3 regions of the Rhodococcus sp. NS-SX18 genome follow, and region 3 is predicted to be linked to each of the others. Evidence: riboswitches for the same ligand, from Rfam matches in the RefSeq annotation. Region 3 holds a riboswitch; each other region holds the start of a gene.

Region 1 (5,524 bases), 1.7 Mb from region 3:
ACAAGGCCGGCGGCCGGTTCCTGCGTCGACCCGACGCCGGCACCTTCGCATACCACGGCAACCACTTCGACGTGCACGGCAGGTTCACGGTTCCGCGCAGCCCCCAAGGACGCCCGGTGATCCTCCAGGCCGGGGTGTCCCCGCAGGGCCGGGACTTCGCTGCCGCGAACGCCGATGCCATCTTCTCCCCGTACGGGAAACTGCCCGAGGCCACGGATTTCTACCGAGATGTCAAGGCCCGGGCGATCGCTGCCGGCCGCTCCGCCGACGACATCAAGATCCTGCCGTCGGCGAGCTTCGTGATCGGGGACACCGAGGCCGAGGCCGTCGAGAAGTACCACGAGATCCGTAACCAGCAGGTCACCGGGCAGACCGCCCTGATCCTGCTCGAGCACATCTGGAATCGGGATCTGTCCGAATACGATCCGGAGGGCCCGCTGCCGGACATCGATCCCGACCCCGACGCCGAGTCGATCATCCAGGGACGGGCCTTCGTCCACCAGGACCGGTTCGAGACCGTCGCACGGCTCCGCGCGATCGCGGAGGAGAAGAAGCTGACCCTGCGAGAGGTCGTGATCGACCAGTTCGAGCGCGGACCCCTCGTCGGTACCGCGGCACGGATCGCCGAGCAGATCGACGCCTTCGTGCAGAACGACGGCTCGGACGGGTTCATCCTCGGATCCCACCTCGTGCCCTGGGGACTCGACGACTTCGTCGACGAGGTGGTGCCCCTGCTGCAGGACCGTGGTGTCCTCCGCGCCGAGTACACCGGAACCACGCTGCGGCACAACCTCGGGCTGCGGGTACCGGCCGATCCGGTGGCGGTCGGCGGTTAGCCCCCCTCCCGCGTGACACTCACCGATCGGGCGCAGACGCCCCGGCAGACGACGTCGGTGGTGCCGGTCTGTGCGGCCGCCGGCTTCACCACCCTGCTCGATTCGTCGGTGCTGAACATCGGCCTCCCCGCCCTGCGGACCGGTCTCGACGCGGGCGTTTCACAGGTGCAGTGGATCCTGGCCGCATACTCGCTCAGCTTCGGTCTTGCGCTGGTCCCGGCAGGCCGGCTCGGCGATGTGGCCGGCCGGCGGCGGCTGTTCCTCGCGGGCATGACCCTCTTCGCGGTCATGGGAGTGTGCGGAGCTGTCGCGTCCGACCCCTGGACGGTCGTCGCCGCACGGGCCGGTCAGGGGGCCGGGGCCGGCCTGATCAGCGCGCAGGTGCTCGGGATCCTGGCCGAGAACTACACCGGCCCGGCGCGCGCTCGGGCACTGGCCGCCTACAGCACCGCCGGGGGCCTCGCCGGGCTGTGCGGTCCGCTCGTCGGGGGGCTGGTGCTCGGCGCTGCGCCCGGGGAGTACGGGTGGCGCGTTCTGCTGATTCTCAACGTGCCGTGCGCACTCGTCACACTCGTGCTGGCTGCACGCCGCCTGCCCCCGGATCGGGGACGACCGTCGGCCCGCAGCGGGGTCGATGCCGGGGGCCTCGCACTCCTCGCGGCGGCCACGACGCTGGTCATGCTGCCCGTGGTCTCCGATCCGGGTCCGGTGGGTGCGGTGTTCGTCGTCGGGGGAGCGGCGGTCTCACTCGCCACCTTCCTGTGGTGGGAACGCCGTGTCGCCGCGCGCGGCGGCAAGCCCGTGCTGCTTCCCGAACTGACCGGATCCGGCGGATACGTCCTCGGCACCTTGGTCGCACTGTTCTGGTTCGGTGCGGTGCTGTCCCTGAACACCGTCGTGAGCCTGTATCTCATCGAGGGGCGCGGCTATGCCGCTGTCCAGGCGGCCGCCGTGCTGTCCGCCGCTGCCGCCGCGATGGCCGTCGCCTCTGCCGTGGGGTGGCGGGTCGTCGCGCGATACGGCCGGGTGACGGTCGTCGTGGTGGTGGCAGCCGAGATCGCCGTCGTCGGTGGCTACGCCGCCGCTGTGCAGCACGAGGCCACGATGCCGGTGTTCGTGGCGCTGGCCGCTCTGTCGGGCCTCTCGGGTGGATTCGTGGATGCACCCAACCGGGCGCTGACGCTCGAGTCGTCACCGGAGGGCGGTCACGGTGTCGCGGCCGGGTTCCTGCAACTGTCACAGCGGTTGTCCGCGACGGTCGCCCTCGCCGCGGTGTCCGGCCTGTATCTGTCGGCGCTGGCGACGGACGGGGACGACTTCGCCGGTGCCGCGTCGGCCGGCCTCGCGGTGTGCGCCGCCATGCTCTCGGTGTCGCTGCTCTGTGCGCTCGCCGACCGGCGCCGTCGTGCCGGCGTCGGGTTTCGATCACTGTGAGCGAAAGGGTTCTCCGAACTCGTTCGCAACGCGTACGGTCACCGGGAACCATCCAGAGCGACCGAGAGACCCGGCTCGAGGACGTCGCAGCAACCCCCTGCCACCGCAGGTGAGGGTGCTACCGCCGGGAACGATGGAGGAGAAGGTATGGCAGGCGAGGGGTTCGTGGGTGCGTGGGCGCGCCTGCACGTCGACCTGTGCCGTCAGTGCTCGGGCCTCTGTCGCCCACGGTCCTGTCGCGCCTGAGCGGCGCCTTCCAGTCGAAGAACTACGACCGTCTGCCCGGCCGGTGGCATCGCGAAGCGCGGTGCCACCGGCGCCTCACGAGATCATGGAGTTCCCCGGTGCCTGTTCCGTTCACCTCTGCCGCCCGACGTCGCGCCGTCGCGGGCGCCACCGCCGCAATCCTCGCCGGTGGGCTCGCCGCGTGCGGCACCGACACGGCGGGCACTTCCTCCGGTGGCGGCACCCCGCAGCCCGGCGGCACCCTGCGCTACGGCCTGTCCCAGGCCCCCACGTGTGCCGATCCCGCGCAGGCCGGCAGCAACCAGACCATCTACGTCACCCGTCAAATCGTCGACTCGCTCACCGATCAGGACCCCGGGACCGGTGAACTGAAGCCGTGGCTCGCCGAAAGCTGGGAGGTGAACGGGAACGCCTCGGCGTTCACGTTCCGGCTGAAGGACGGCGTGACATTCAGTGACGGCACCCCGTTCACCGCGGAGTCGGTGAAGAAGAACTTCGACGCGATCGTCCAGACCCTCACCGGCGCCAAGGCAGCGCTGGCGGCGAGCTACCTGTCGGGGTACACCGGCACCACGGTGCTCGATCCGCTCACCGCCCAGGTGTCCTTCGCCGGTCCGAACGCGCAGTTCCTGCAGGCGTCGTCGACGCTGCAGCTCGGCTTCCTGTCCGACAGCGACGTCGCGAAGTCCGCGGAGGAACGCTGCGCCGGCAACCTGTCCGGCACCGGTCCCTTCGTCTACGAGGACTACCAGCAGGACAAGTCCGCCACGCTGGTCAAGCGCACCGGATACGCGTGGGGATCCGACGTGTTCGCGCACGACGGCGAGGCCTACCTCGATCGCATCGAGTTCACGATCGTCCCGGAGTCCGGTGTACGCACCGGCAGCCTCGCATCCGGCCAGCTCGACGCGATCAGCGATGCGCTGCCGCAGGACGCTTCCCAGATCGAAGGCAGCGGCGGACGGATCCTCACCACACCGAACCCGGGTGTTCCGTTCGGTTTCCAGCCGAACGTCACCCGTGGCGTCCTGACCGATCCGGCGGTGCGCGCCGCGATCGTGCCGGCCCTCGACCGCCAGGAACTCGTCGACACCGTCCTCGGCCCCGATTTCCGGCCCGCGACCAGCACCCTCGCCTCCCGCACCCCTGGCTACGTCGCGCTCGACGACGTCGCCTACGACCCGGAGAAGGCGAAGTCGATCCTCGACGCCGCCGGCTGGGTTCCCGGCCCGGACGGCATCCGTGCCAAGGACGGCAACCGCCTGTCCTTCTCGGTGTTGTTCAGTTCGGTGTTCGCCGGCAACCAGGCGATCCTCGAGCTCGTGCAGCAGCAGCTGCGCGGGGTCGGTATCGACCTGCAGCTCGACCTGGTCTCCACCCCGGAAGCCACTGCCCGGCAGGGTGCGAAGGACTTCGACGCCACCTACTACAACAGCACGCGCGCCGACGGCGACATCCTGCGCACCACGTTCGGACTCGACGGGCGCAACCTCAACAACCGCGGCCCGATCCCGGCACTGGACGAGGTCCTGTCTGCGCAGCTGCGCACCACCGACCCGGCCGAACGCGGCGAGCTGAGCGAGCAGGCACAGCAGCTCGTCCTCGACAACGGCCTGTGGCTGCCGACCGTGGAGCTGTCCCAGGCCATCGGTGCGGCGGGGGCGGTGCAGGACCTGAAGTTCGAGGCCTCCGCCCGGTTGCAGTTCTTCGACACCTGGCTGAGCGAGTAGACCATGGCCAGGTATCTCGGCTCCCGGCTCGTGCAGGCGCTGCTGGTGCTGTGGGCGGCGTTCACCGTCTCGTTCGGCGTGCTGTACCTGCTGCCGTCCGACCCGGTGAGCATCGCGGTCGACGGCGCCGGCAGCGGCACACCGGTGGATGCGGCCGCTGTCGCGCAACTGCAGGAGCGGTACGGGCTCGACCGGCCGTTGTCGGGGCAGTACCTCACTGCGCTGAGCAACGCCGTCCGGGGGGACTTCGGCATCTCGATCGTCACGGGACAACCCGTGACCGAAGCGATCGCCGCCGCCGTACCCAGCACCCTGGCCCTGGCCGCGGTCGCCCTGGCGCTCGCCGTGCTCCTCGGCACCTCGATCGCGTTCGTCGCCACGTACACGCGCGCCCGGTGGCTGCGCAGCACGCTGTTCTCGCTGCCGCCGCTCGGTGTCGCGGTTCCGACCTTCTGGGTGGGACTGCTTCTACTCCAGCTCTTCTCGTTCCGGATGAAGCTGCTTCCGGCATTCGGCGACCAGGGCATCGAGCATCTGGTGCTGCCCGCGATCACCCTCGCGCTCCCCACCGGGGCGGTGATCGCGCAGGTCCTCGCCGCGAGCCTGCAGACCACATGGCGGCAACCGTTCGTCGAAGCAGCTCGCGCCAAGGGCGCGTCCCGGTGGCGCATCCAGACCCGGCACACACTGCGGCTGTCCAGCATCCCCGCATTCACCATCGCCGGGGTGACGGTCGGTAACCTGTTGGCGGGGTCCGTGGTCGTCGAGACGGTGTTCTCCCGCGCCGGTGTCGGTCGACTGACCCAGACTTCGGTTCTGGCGCAGGATATTCCCGTAGTCCAGGGCATCGTGGTCTTCAGTGCGGTGATCTTCGTGCTCGTCAACCTCGCGGTGGACCTGGTCTATCCGCTCATCGATCCGCGCATCGCCGACGGCCGTCGCGGCGGCGGTTCGCCCTCGCATCCGACGCCCGCCGAGTTGACCACCGAACTCACCGGCTTCGCGGTGGAGGAGGAGAGGAAGGCTCATGTCTGACGTCCTGATCCGGGAACCGGTCGCCGCATCCGCGCAGGCCGCGGCCGGGCCACACGGACCGTCCCGGCTCCGGGGAGCGACGAGCGCCCTGCGCCGCTACGGGATTCTCGTGGTCTCGACGACTGTGCTGTTCCTCGCCGTCGGCTTCGCTCTGTTCCCTTCGGTCTTCGCGTCCGGTGATCCGCTGCAGGGCGTCCCGGCCGACAAGTTGCAGGGGCCGTCCGCGGCGCACTGGTTCGGCAC
Region 2 (5,524 bases), 2.5 Mb from region 3:
GATAGCGGGCCAGTCCGACGCCGCCGATGACGAGTTCGCCGGTGCCGCCCTCCGGGACGGGCCGGCCCTCGCCGTCCACCACGGCGAGGTCCCAGCCGTCGAGCGGCAGGCCGATGCGGACCGGGCCGGTGCCGTCCATCGTCGCCGCACACGCGACCACGGTGGCCTCGGTGGGCCCGTACGTGTTCCACACCTCGCGCCCGGGCACAGCCAGCCGCTCGGCGAGATCCGGCGGACAGGCCTCCCCACCGAAGATCAACAGCCGCACCGCTTCGAGCGCCTCGGCGGGCCACATCGCCGCGAGGGTGGGAACGGTGGAGACGACGCTGATGTCGCGGGAGACCAGCCACGGTCCGAGGTCCATCCCGGACCGCACGAGCGAGCGGGGCGCGGGGACGAGGCACGCGCCGTGCCGCCACGCGAGCCACATCTCCTCGCAGGACGCGTCGAACGCGACCGACAGCCCGGCCAGTACGCGGTCGCCGGGGCCGATCGGGTTCTCGCGCAGGAACAGCCGGGCCTCGGCGTCGACGAAGGCGGCGGCGCTGCGATGGCTGACCGCGACCCCTTTGGGGGTGCCGGTGGATCCGGAGGTGAAGATGATCCAGGCGGCGTCGTCGAGACGCGGACCGCGCAGCTGCGGCTGCGGCGACGGCGGCGCGGTGCCCGGGCCGATGCCGTCGGCGGTGACGACGGCGGTGACCTGCGCTTCCCCGAACACGAGTTCGGCGCGTTCGTCGGGATCGTCGGCGTCCACCGGCACGTAGGCCGCGCCGGCGGCGAGGATGCCCAGGATCGTCACGTACAGGTCCGCGGAGCCGGACGGCATGCGCACGCCGACGCGGTCCCCGCCCCCGACTCCCGCGTCGGCGAGCCGGTAGGAGCAGGCGACGACCTCCTCGACGAGTTCGGTGTAGCTGAGGGTGACGGATCCGTCGTCGACGGCCGGAGCGTCCGGGTGGGTGTCGGCGGTGGCACGCAGGATGTCGACGAGGGTGCGAGGGGCCGGGGCATGGGAGGAGCGGAGGAACTCCTCGGGGATGCGATACGACCGATCCGAATCCGTCGTGGGCTGGGCAGGCAATCGCATGTCCTTCTCTCGGCCTGGTGGTGCGTACGTCCGGTTATCTCACGGTCAGGTGGACGGAGGGTGAACATCGGGTGTGTCGGTGCCCACGCGCGCGGTGGAATTTCTCCGCCTCCCGGGCGCCGGAATCCCGGCCGCTGTCCGGTTCTGGGCGAGAAACCGCCTCTCCCTGGGGATTCGCGTGCCGGACGACGGACGGTGCGATCCCGGTTTGACATCCGTGCGCGCTTTTGCCATCCTCTTCCGCAGGTCACGAGAACCAGCGACAAGCCCCGGCTAGCTGGTCGGCAACCCTCCTCCGCGGTGGGGTGCTCCGGGTGACGACCTGGCCGTGTTTCCACACCGGACACGGCAAGCGCGGATTCGGACCGTGATCGCACTCGAGCGACGAGGCGACCACCGGCGAATCCCTGAACGACGAGGGAACGTCATGACTGCCGCTGTACTGACCGCCGACACCTGTATCGCACCGTTCGCCCGGGTCACCGGATGTGATCTTCAGGTACCCCTGGTGCAGGGCGGTGCCTGCACCTACGCCAACTTCGACTACGCGGCGAGCGCGCCGGCCCTCGAAGCGGTCACCGAGCGGATCGCCGAACTCCTGCCGTACTACGCCAGCGTGCATCGCGGTGCCGGTTACGCCTCGAGGATCTCCACCACCAGCTACGAGCAGGCCCGCGAATCCGTGGCCCGATTCGTCTGCGCCGCAGACGATCAAGTGGTCGTCTTCACCCGCAACACCACCGACTCGCTCAACCTCCTGGCCGGAGCCGTGCCCGGCGACGTGGTGGTACTCGACGTCGAACACCACGCAAACCTGTTGCCCTGGAAGAATGCTCGCGTAGTCGAGGCTGCCGACACCGTCGCCGAGACCGTCCGCCGGCTCGTCGCCGAACTGTGCAGCAGGCCTGCTGCGCTGCTCGCCGTCACCGGCGCCTCCAACGTCACCGGCGAGGTCCTCCCGATCGCCGAACTCGCCGACGTCGCGCACGCCTGCGGTGCCCGGATCCTCGTCGACGGAGCACAATTGGTTCCGCACCGGCGGATCGACCTCACCGCGCTCGGCGTCGACTACCTCGCATTCTCGGGGCACAAGCTCTACGCTCCGTTCGGTGCCGGTGCTCTGGTGGGGCGCCGGGACTGGCTCGACGTCGCGGAACCGTACCTCGCAGGGGGTGGTGCGGTCCGCGACGTCAGTCTCAATCACACCGAATGGGCCTGTGCCCCAGCGCGACACGAGGCGGGCACACCGAACGTGCTCGGTGTCGCGGCGCTCGCCGCAGCGTGCGACGCGCTCGCCGGCTTCGACGCCGATGCCGCCACCGTGCACGAGCAGGCGTTGTGCCGGCGCCTGCTCGACGGGTTGCGCGGCGTCGACGGCGTCGAGATCCTGCGGCTGTGGAGCGACTCCCCGGACTCCGTCGGCATCGTCACCTTCACGGTCGCCGGCTTCGAGCCCGGCGAGGTGGCGTCGTATCTCTCCGCCGAACACGGAATCGGGGTGCGCGACGGCCGGTTCTGCGCGCACCCGCTGCTCGCCCGGGTCGGACTGCCCGCCGGCGCGGTTCGTGCCTCGCTCGGTCTCGGCAGTTCCTCCGCCGACGTGGATCGTCTGCTCGACGCGCTGCACACGCTGGTGGATGCCGGTCCCGGCTGGACCTACGCGAAGACCGACGGCCTGTGGGGGCCGTCGCCCGAGACCCGTCCGGGCCTGGCGGAGTCCACCGCCGGGGCGGCGCAGTGCAGCTGACCGCTTCCCGGGCGGACTGCCGCACCGGCCGTCCGGACCGGCAGGTCTAGTCGACGTCGACGTCGACGGCTGCCGTGATGCGCATCAGTTCGCGGAACGTCGTGCGGAACAGCGTGCGTGGATGCCCGCCGGAGGCCCAGAGCTGGGGGAAAGCAGCCAGGGCGGTGTCGACGTACGTGGTCAGGTTCGTCGGATGCCCGAGCGGTGCCACGCCGCCGACGGGCTGACCCGTGACCTCGGTGACCACGTCCGGGGGCGCCGCGACGAGCGCACCGCCGAGGCGTTTGCCGGTTCGTTCCGGATTCACCCGGTGGGCACCCGAGACCAGCAGCAGTACCGGTTCGTCGTCGAGCAGGAACACCAGCGACTTGACGATCGCTCCCACGTCGACCCCGAGCGCGGCCGCCGCCTGCTCGGCGGTGTGCACCGACTCCGGTTGGGTCGTGATCAACCCGTGGTGACCGCGCGCGATGAGCGTGTCGGCTACCCGAGCGGCATTCGGATGCAGTGTCCCGGACATGGTTCCAGCCTAGGAGTCCGCCGCCGTCCGTGGCTCCGATCGGCAGGTCCGGCCGCGGCCGAGGTCGATACGGTCGGAGTCGATACAGTCGGGGGTCAATACGGCGGAAAGCCGTCCTCGGGTCCGAGCATGCGCTCGAGCCGGGTGCGGGTGATCTTGGCGAGTTCCTCCGTGCACACCTTGCGTTCCGCCTCGGGGTCGTGTGCGAGCCGGTGGTTCAGGTCCGTCAGCAGTTCTTGCAGTCCGCGGCCCTGCGGGCACCACAGATAGCGGTACCCGAAGCGCTCTTCGTAGGCGGCGGCGGCGGCCGTGATCGCGGCCGTCAAGGCCTCGTCCTCGTCCCACAGCGAGCACTGCTCGAGCCGCGAGGCGGTGCTGCCGCGCCGGCGGCCCACCACCGGGTGGCAATCGAGGGCCTCCGCGATCTCCGCGTCGCTCGCGGAGAACAGGGCGGCGTCGGCGCGGGCGAACAGTTCCGAGTAGCTCGCATAGGGACGTCCCGCCGCGACCGCCTGGGCCCAGGTGAGCGACGCGCAGCACTCGTACAGCGCATGGGTGGCGCCCCGCCGGGACAGGGCGTTGAAGGCACCCAGACCGATGCCCTGGTGCATCAGCATGACAGTCGCTCCTCTGCGGGCCGGACCGTTCGTTACCCCCAGGATCCGTCCGCGCCGTGGCGGCCACCAGGGGCAGAGCGCGGAATTTTCCGGGCTGTAACGAGCGGTCCGTGACAGCGGAGCGGCGCCCGCATATTACTCTCGAGTAATGACTCAGGAATCTCGCTGGAAAGCGTTCACGGTCGACGTCGCGGACCACGTCGCGCTCGTCACCCTCGTCGGTCCGGGCAAAGGCAACGCCATGGGCCCCGACTTCTGGACCGAGCTGCCGCTGTTGTTCGGCGAGCTCGACGCGGATCCGGACGTGCGTGCCGTCGTGCTCGCCGGTGCCGGCAAGCACTTCTCCTTCGGTCTCGACCTGCCCGCCATGAGCGGCGACCTGGGCAAGGTCCTCGCCGACAAGGCGCTGGCCGCCCCGCGAACCGAGTTCCACGAGATGGTCAAGCGGATGCAGGCGGCGATCACCGCGGTCGCGGACTGCCGTAAGCCCGTCGTCGCCGCCGTGCAGGGCTGGTGCATCGGCGGCGGCGTCGACCTGATCTCCGCGGCCGACATCCGCTACGCCAGTGCCGACGCGAAGTTCAGTGTCCGCGAGGTCAAGGTCGGGATGGTCGCCGACGTGGGCAGCCTCGCGCGCCTGCCGCTCATCATCGGCGACGGGCACCTGCGTGAGCTGGCCCTCACCGGCAAGGACATCGACGCGGCACGCGCGGAGAAGATCGGCCTGGTCAACGACGTCTTCGAGGACGCGGACGCCGTCCTGGCCGCCGCGCAGGCCACCGCCGCCGAGATCGCGGCGAATCCGCCGCTGGTCGTGCACGGCATCAAGGCCGTCCTCGACCACAGCCGCTCGCCGCGTGTCGATGACAGCCTGCGCTACGTCGCGGCCTGGAACGCCGCGTTCCTGCCGTCGGAGGACCTGACCGAGGCCGTCGCGGCGGTCTTCGAGAAGCGGCCCCCGGAGTTCCGGGGCCGGTAGAGGATGGACGGGTGCGAAGGCATCCGGTCCTGACGTGGGGCGGTCGGCTGGTGCCGGCCGTCCCACTGGCGTATCTGACGGCCTACCGGCCCTGGCAGTTGCACTGGGGTGCGACGGGGACCGAGGTGGCGGGACGGATGCCGGGGGACGAGATCCTGCCCCGGCCCCACTGGTCGGCAACCCGAGCGGTGTCGATCGCAGCCGAGCCGGTGGACGTGTGGCCGTGGCTGGTCCAGATGGGCGCCGGGGACCGTGCCGGCTGGTACAGCTACGACTTCGTCGACAACGGCGGGAAGCCGAGCGCCCGGGAGATCCGGCCAGAACTGCAGCGGCTCGAGGTCGGCGACCCGGTCCGGCTGGTCGCGGGTTCCCCGGCCGCCTTCCGGGTGGAGTCGATCGACCCCGGACGTTCCCTCGTGTACGCCCACTCGCACGACGGGGGTGCGGTCACCGCCGCGCTGGCGTTACGTCCGGACGGGCCCGGACACAGCCGGCTGGTGCATCGCGTGCGATTCCGGATCCCCCCGTCGCCGTTCGCGGTCGGCTGGGCCGTCCTCATGGACGCGGGCGA
Region 3 (5,524 bases):
TCGGCGTGCTCGGGTACCTGGCTCTGGACGAACAGCACCGACCGGTCCGGGTCGATGCCGACGGCGAGCAGCTGCGCGGCCGCCCGCAGAGTGCGCCGGCGCAACCCCTTCGGATCCTGCGGCACGGTGATCGCGTGCAGATCGGGGATGAAGTAGTAGGCGTCGAACTCGTCCTGCAACGGAACCCACTGCTGCAGCGCGCCGAGGAAGTTCCCGAGGTGGAACGAATCGGAGGTCGGCTGGATACCCGACAGCACCCGGGGCCGGGCGGTCGGCGTGGTGGTGTTCTGTTCTGCAGTGCTCGCCATGGTTGTCGATACTTTCACGTGCGGGAAGAGCCGCTCCCGGGAGGTCGGCTCCGATCGCGGGGTCCGCCCGGATCAGCGGAACTGCACGGTGACCGGGGCGTGGTCCGACCAGCGCTCGGCATAGGTGGCAGCGCGCTCGACGCGGGCCTCCTTCGCCCGGGCGGCCAGCCCCGCCGTCGCGAGGTGGTAGTCGATCCGCCAGCCGGCGTCGGTGTCGAACGCCTTGCCGCGGTAGGACCACCAGGAATACGGGCCGTCGACGTCGGGGTGCAGGGCGCGCACCACGTCGACCCAGCGGCCGTCGGCGAGGAGGGCATCGAGCCAGGCGCGTTCGCCGGGCAGGAACCCGGACTTCTTCACGTTGCCCTTCCAGTTCTTGATGTCGCGCTCGGTGTGGGCGATGTTCCAGTCCCCGCACACCACCATGTGCCGGCCCGCGGCCTCCGCCTCGGCGGCCCGGTGGTTCAGGTGCGCCGCGAACGACGCCATGAACCGCTCCTTCTCTTCCTGCTTCGGGGTGTCGGCCTCCCCGGTGGGCAGGTACAGACTGCCGACGGTCAGATCGCCGAAGTCCGCCTCGACGTACCGTCCGGAGGCCGCGAACTCGTCCTCGTCGAACCCGACGCGGGAGGAGTCGGCGGGGCGCCGCGACAGGATCGCGACCCCGGCACGGCCCTTGGCCTCCGATTCGGCCGACACGACGTACCACCCGGCATCGAGGGCCGGCGCGATCGCCGCATGGAACTGCTGCTCGGTGGCGCGCACCTCCTGCAGGCACACGATGTCGGCGGGCTCGGTGGCCAGCCAGGCGAGCAGTCCCTTGCCGGCGGCGGCACGGACGCCGTTGACGTTGACGGTGGAGACGACATGAGGCACGCCGGTCACCGTAGCGGACGGACCCGACCCGCAACGACGACGGGACGCCCCCGGCAGGGGCGTCCCGTCGTGTGCGGTCCGTGCGTCAGGCGCGAGCCTTCTGGAGGTTCTCGTCGAGCGCGGCGAGGAACTCCTCGGTGGTCAGCCAGGCCTGCTCGGGTCCGATGAGCAGGGCGAGGTCCTTGGTCATCTGGCCGGCTTCGACGGTCTTGATGACGACGTCCTCGAGCTGCTGGGCGAACTCGATCACCTCGGGGGTGTTGTCGAGCTTGCCGCGGTGCTCGAGACCACGGGTCCAGGCGAAGATCGACGCGATCGGGTTGGTCGACGTCGGCTTGCCGGCCTGGTGCTGCCGGAAGTGCCGGGTGACGGTTCCGTGGGCAGCCTCGGCCTCGACGGTCTTTCCGTCCGGGGTCATGAGCACGGAGGTCATCAGGCCCAGCGAACCGTAGCCCTGTGCGACGGTGTCCGACTGGACGTCGCCGTCGTAGTTCTTGCAGGCCCAGACGTAACCGCCTTCCCACTTGAGCGAGGAAGCGACCATGTCGTCGATGAGGCGGTGCTCGTAGGTGAGTCCGGCGGCGTCGAACTCCGCCTTGAACTCCTCCTCGTAGATCCGCTGGAACTCGTCCTTGAACATGCCGTCGTAGGCCTTGAGGATCGTGTTCTTGGTCGAGAGGTAGACCGGGTAGTTCTGCTGCAGGCCGTAGGACAGCGAGGCCCGCGCGAAGTCCTGGATGGACTTCTTGTAGTTGTACATCCCCATGACGACGCCGCCGTCCTCGGGAATCTGGCACACCTCGTGCTGGATCGGCTCGGAGCCGTCCTCCGGCGTGAAGGTGATGGTGACGGTGCCCGGGCGGTCGACCTTGAAGTCGGTGGCGCGGTACTGGTCGCCGAAGGCGTGACGGCCGACGATGACCGGCTTGGTCCAGCCCGGCACCAGACGGGGCACGTTCGAGATGATGATCGGGGCACGGAAGATGGTGCCGCCCAGGATGTTACGGATCGTGCCGTTGGGCGAACGCCACATCTTCTTCAGGCCGAACTCCTCGACCCGGGCCTCGTCGGGAGTGATGGTGGCGCACTTGACGCCGACGCCGTGCTTCTTGATGGCGTTGGCCGCATCCACGGTGACCTGGTCGTCGGTCGCATCGCGGTGCTCGATGCCGAGGTCGTAGTACTCGAGATTCACATCCAGGTAAGGATGGATCAGCTTGTCTTTGATGAACTGCCAGATGATGCGGGTCATCTCGTCGCCGTCGAGTTCGACGACCGTTCCCTCAACCTTGATCTTGGACATGTGCGCTTCGCGTCCTCCTAGGAAGTGTCCCTGGTCCCAAGTCGATCCCACTTTGTGGGTGCGATCGTGGTCGGCTCAATGAACCATTCATGGCGTGCTCACACGTACGGAACACGGTCCAAACAAGACGAGCGTACTGCTATTGCCCCGGCCCGCCAAGCGCACCCCCGGCTACCCGCGGGTAACTTTCGCCTGCTCAGGCGCCCTCCGCCGGCAGGTACGGGTCGCCTACCGAAGCGTCTGTTCGAGCCGCTAGACTCGCGCCAGGTCATGAGTACCAGCGTGAAGCCCCGGCTTGCTGGTCGGCAACCCTCCGGCCAGGGTGGGGTGCTCCGGGTGATGACCCGGTCGTCCGGCGACACGCCGCACGACAAGCCGGTCCGATGGAGGTATTCGTCATGAGGGTTGTGATCATGAGCTGTCGTCACTAGCCGCCCCGACCTCCCGACCACGGCCAGTAAGGACATCATGACCGACAGCGAGAACACCCGGCGCGAAGACGGCTGGAGCTTCGAGACCAAGCAGATCCACGCGGGACAGCCCGCCGGCGGCGACACCCGCGCCCGCGCCCTGCCGATCTACCAGACCACCAGCTACACCTTCGACAACACCGACCACGCCGCCGCCCTGTTCGGCCTGACCGAACCCGGCAACATCTACACCCGCATCATGAACCCCACCCAGGACGCGGTCGAACAACGCATCGCCGCCCTCGAAGGCGGCGTCGCCGCCCTGCTCCTCGCCTCCGGCCAGGCCGCCGAAACCTACGCCCTCCTCAACCTCGCCGCCGCCGGCGACCACATCGTCGCCAGCCCCTACCTCTACGGCGGCACCTACAACCTGCTGCACTACACCCTGCCCCGCCTCGGCATCGAGGTCACCTTCGTCGACGACCCCGACGACCTCGACCAGTGGCGCGCCGCGATCCGCCCCACCACCCGCGCCCTCTACGGCGAAACCATCGCCAACCCCAAGAACCACCTGCTCGACATCCCCGGCATCGCCGCCGTCGCCCACGCCCACCACCTGCCGCTGATCGTCGACAACACCGTCGCCACCCCCTACCTGATCCGCCCCCTCGAACACGGCGCCGACATCGTCGTGCACTCGGCCACCAAATACCTCGGCGGCCACGGCACCGCCATCGCCGGGGTCCTCGTCGACGGCGGCACCTTCGACTGGACCGGCACCGGCCCCGACGGCGCCCCCCGCCACCCCCAGTTCACCACCCCCGACCCCAGCTACCACGGCGTGGTCTACGCCGACCTCGGCGCCCCCGCCTACGCCCTCAAGGCCCGCGTGCAACTGCTGCGCGACCTCGGTGCCGCGGTCTCCCCGTTCAACGCCTTCCTCATCGCCCAGGGCCTCGAGACCCTGAGCCTGCGCATGGAACGCCACGTCGCCAACGCCGAGCGCGTCGCCGAATTCCTCGACCGCCGCCCCGAGGTCACCGCCGTCGCCTACGCCGGCCTGCCCTCCTCGCCCTGGCACGACCGCGCCCGGCACCTCGCCCCCCGCGGCGCCGGCGCCATCGTCACCTTCGAACTCGCCGGCGGCATCGACGCCGGCAAGCAGTTCGTCAACGCGCTGACCCTGCACAGCCACGTCGCCAACATCGGCGACGTACGCTCGCTGGTCATCCACCCCGCCTCCACCACCCACTCCCAACTCACCGCCGCCGAACAACTCGCCGCCGGCGTCACCCCCGGCCAGGTCCGCCTCGCCGTCGGCATCGAGAACATCGACGACATCCTCACCGACCTCACCACCGGCCTCGAGGCGGTCGCGTCTTGACGGCGCGCGTCGACCGGCGCCACGTGGAGCTGCCGCCGGAGGACGGCCGTCTCGGGACGGTCGACATCGGGCCGCTGACGCTCGAGTCCGGCGCGACCCTGCCCGACGTGACCGTGGCGGTGCAACGATGGGGCCGGCTGTCGCCGTCGCGCGACAACGTCGTCCTCGTCGAACACGCCCTCACGGGGGACTCGCACGTGACCGGGCCCGCCGGACCCGAACACCCGTCGCCCGGCTGGTGGACCGGGATGGTCGGTCCGGGCGCGCCGATCGACACCGACACGTGGTGCGTCGTGGCGACGAACGTGCTGGGCGGCTGCCGCGGCACCACCGGACCGGGTTCGCCCGCTCCGGACGGCAAGGCGTGGGGTTCCCGGTTCCCCGGCATCACGGTGCGCGACCAGGTCGCCGCCGAGGTCGCGCTCGCCGATGCGCTCGGCATCGACAGGTTGGCGGCCGTCACCGGAGGGTCCATGGGCGGCATGCGGACGCTCGAGTGGATCATCGGGTATCCGGAACGGGTGCAGGCGGCCCTCGTCCTCGCCGTCGGCGCCCGCGCCACCGCCGACCAGATCGGCACCCAGACCACGCAGATCGCCGCCATCACCGCCGACCCGGACTGGCAGGGCGGGGACTACTACGGAACGGGACGGGTGCCGCGGGCCGGGCTGGGCATCGCACGGCGGATCGCACACCTGACCTACCGGACCGAGGGCGAACTCGACACCCGCTTCGCCAATTCCCCCCAGGGAAGCGAAAACCCCTGGAACGGCGGACGATACGCGGTGCAGAGCTATCTGGAGCACCAGGCCGACAAGCTCGTCGCGCGGTTCGATCCCGGTACGTACGTCGCGCTCACCCAGGCGATGAACCGGCACGACGTCGGACACGGGCGGGGCGGTGTGGCCGCCGCACTCGGATCCACCCCGGTGCCGACGATCGTCGCCGGCGTGGACTCCGACCGCCTGTATCCGCTGCGGCTGCAACAGGAGATCGCCGACGGCCTGCCGGGCTGCGACGGGCTGCGCGTCCTCGAGTCCCGGGACGGTCACGACGGTTTCCTCACCGAGGCCGACGCCGTCGCCAAACTCCTGACCGAGCTCGTCACCCTCGCACGAGGCTGAGGGCCGCGCGCCGCCGGGCCGCGGCCCGGCGGCTCATCCGGTGCCGAGCGGCTCATCCGGTGCCGAGCGGATCGATCGAGACCGCCAGGGCGATGACGAGTCCGCCCACGACGAGGAGC

The links. Region 3 has a riboswitch for S-adenosylmethionine ahead of AC2IPW_RS16585 (bifunctional o-acetylhomoserine/o-acetylserine sulfhydrylase). Riboswitches for the same ligand answer to the same signal wherever they lie in the genome.
Region 1: it holds a riboswitch for S-adenosylmethionine, as region 3 does, so the genes downstream of both, AC2IPW_RS24340 (ABC transporter substrate-binding protein) here and AC2IPW_RS16585 (bifunctional o-acetylhomoserine/o-acetylserine sulfhydrylase) in region 3, are expected to answer to the same signal.
Region 2: it holds a riboswitch for S-adenosylmethionine, as region 3 does, so the genes downstream of both, AC2IPW_RS02815 (aminotransferase class V-fold PLP-dependent enzyme) here and AC2IPW_RS16585 (bifunctional o-acetylhomoserine/o-acetylserine sulfhydrylase) in region 3, are expected to answer to the same signal.

Annotation. Positions count from the first base shown of each region.
Region 1 is NZ_CM170633.1:5,286,288-5,291,811, forward strand. It holds gene AC2IPW_RS24330 (NtaA/DmoA family FMN-dependent monooxygenase) at 1-836, shown strand, start outside; gene AC2IPW_RS24335 (MFS transporter) at 849-2,270, shown strand; SAM riboswitch class I at 2,316-2,410, shown strand; gene AC2IPW_RS24340 (ABC transporter substrate-binding protein) at 2,615-4,246, shown strand; gene AC2IPW_RS24345 (ABC transporter permease) at 4,250-5,281, shown strand; gene AC2IPW_RS24350 (ABC transporter permease) at 5,274-5,524, shown strand, end outside.
Region 2 is NZ_CM170633.1:606,737-612,260, forward strand. It holds gene AC2IPW_RS02810 (Pls/PosA family non-ribosomal peptide synthetase) at 1-1,090, opposite strand, end outside; SAM riboswitch class IV at 1,336-1,451, shown strand; gene AC2IPW_RS02815 (aminotransferase class V-fold PLP-dependent enzyme) at 1,518-2,837, shown strand; gene AC2IPW_RS02820 (YbaK/EbsC family protein) at 2,884-3,357, opposite strand; gene AC2IPW_RS02825 (2-oxo-4-hydroxy-4-carboxy-5-ureidoimidazoline decarboxylase) at 3,453-3,974, opposite strand; gene AC2IPW_RS02830 (crotonase/enoyl-CoA hydratase family protein) at 4,123-4,953, shown strand; gene AC2IPW_RS02835 (SRPBCC family protein) at 4,965-5,524, shown strand, end outside.
Region 3 is NZ_CM170633.1:3,575,388-3,580,911, forward strand. It holds gene trpS (tryptophan--tRNA ligase) at 1-308, opposite strand, end outside; gene AC2IPW_RS16575 (exodeoxyribonuclease III) at 381-1,184, opposite strand; gene AC2IPW_RS16580 (NADP-dependent isocitrate dehydrogenase) at 1,270-2,487, opposite strand; SAM riboswitch class IV at 2,754-2,869, shown strand; gene AC2IPW_RS16585 (bifunctional o-acetylhomoserine/o-acetylserine sulfhydrylase) at 2,956-4,281, shown strand; gene metX (homoserine O-acetyltransferase MetX) at 4,278-5,405, shown strand; gene AC2IPW_RS16595 (DUF3017 domain-containing protein) at 5,458-5,524, opposite strand, start outside.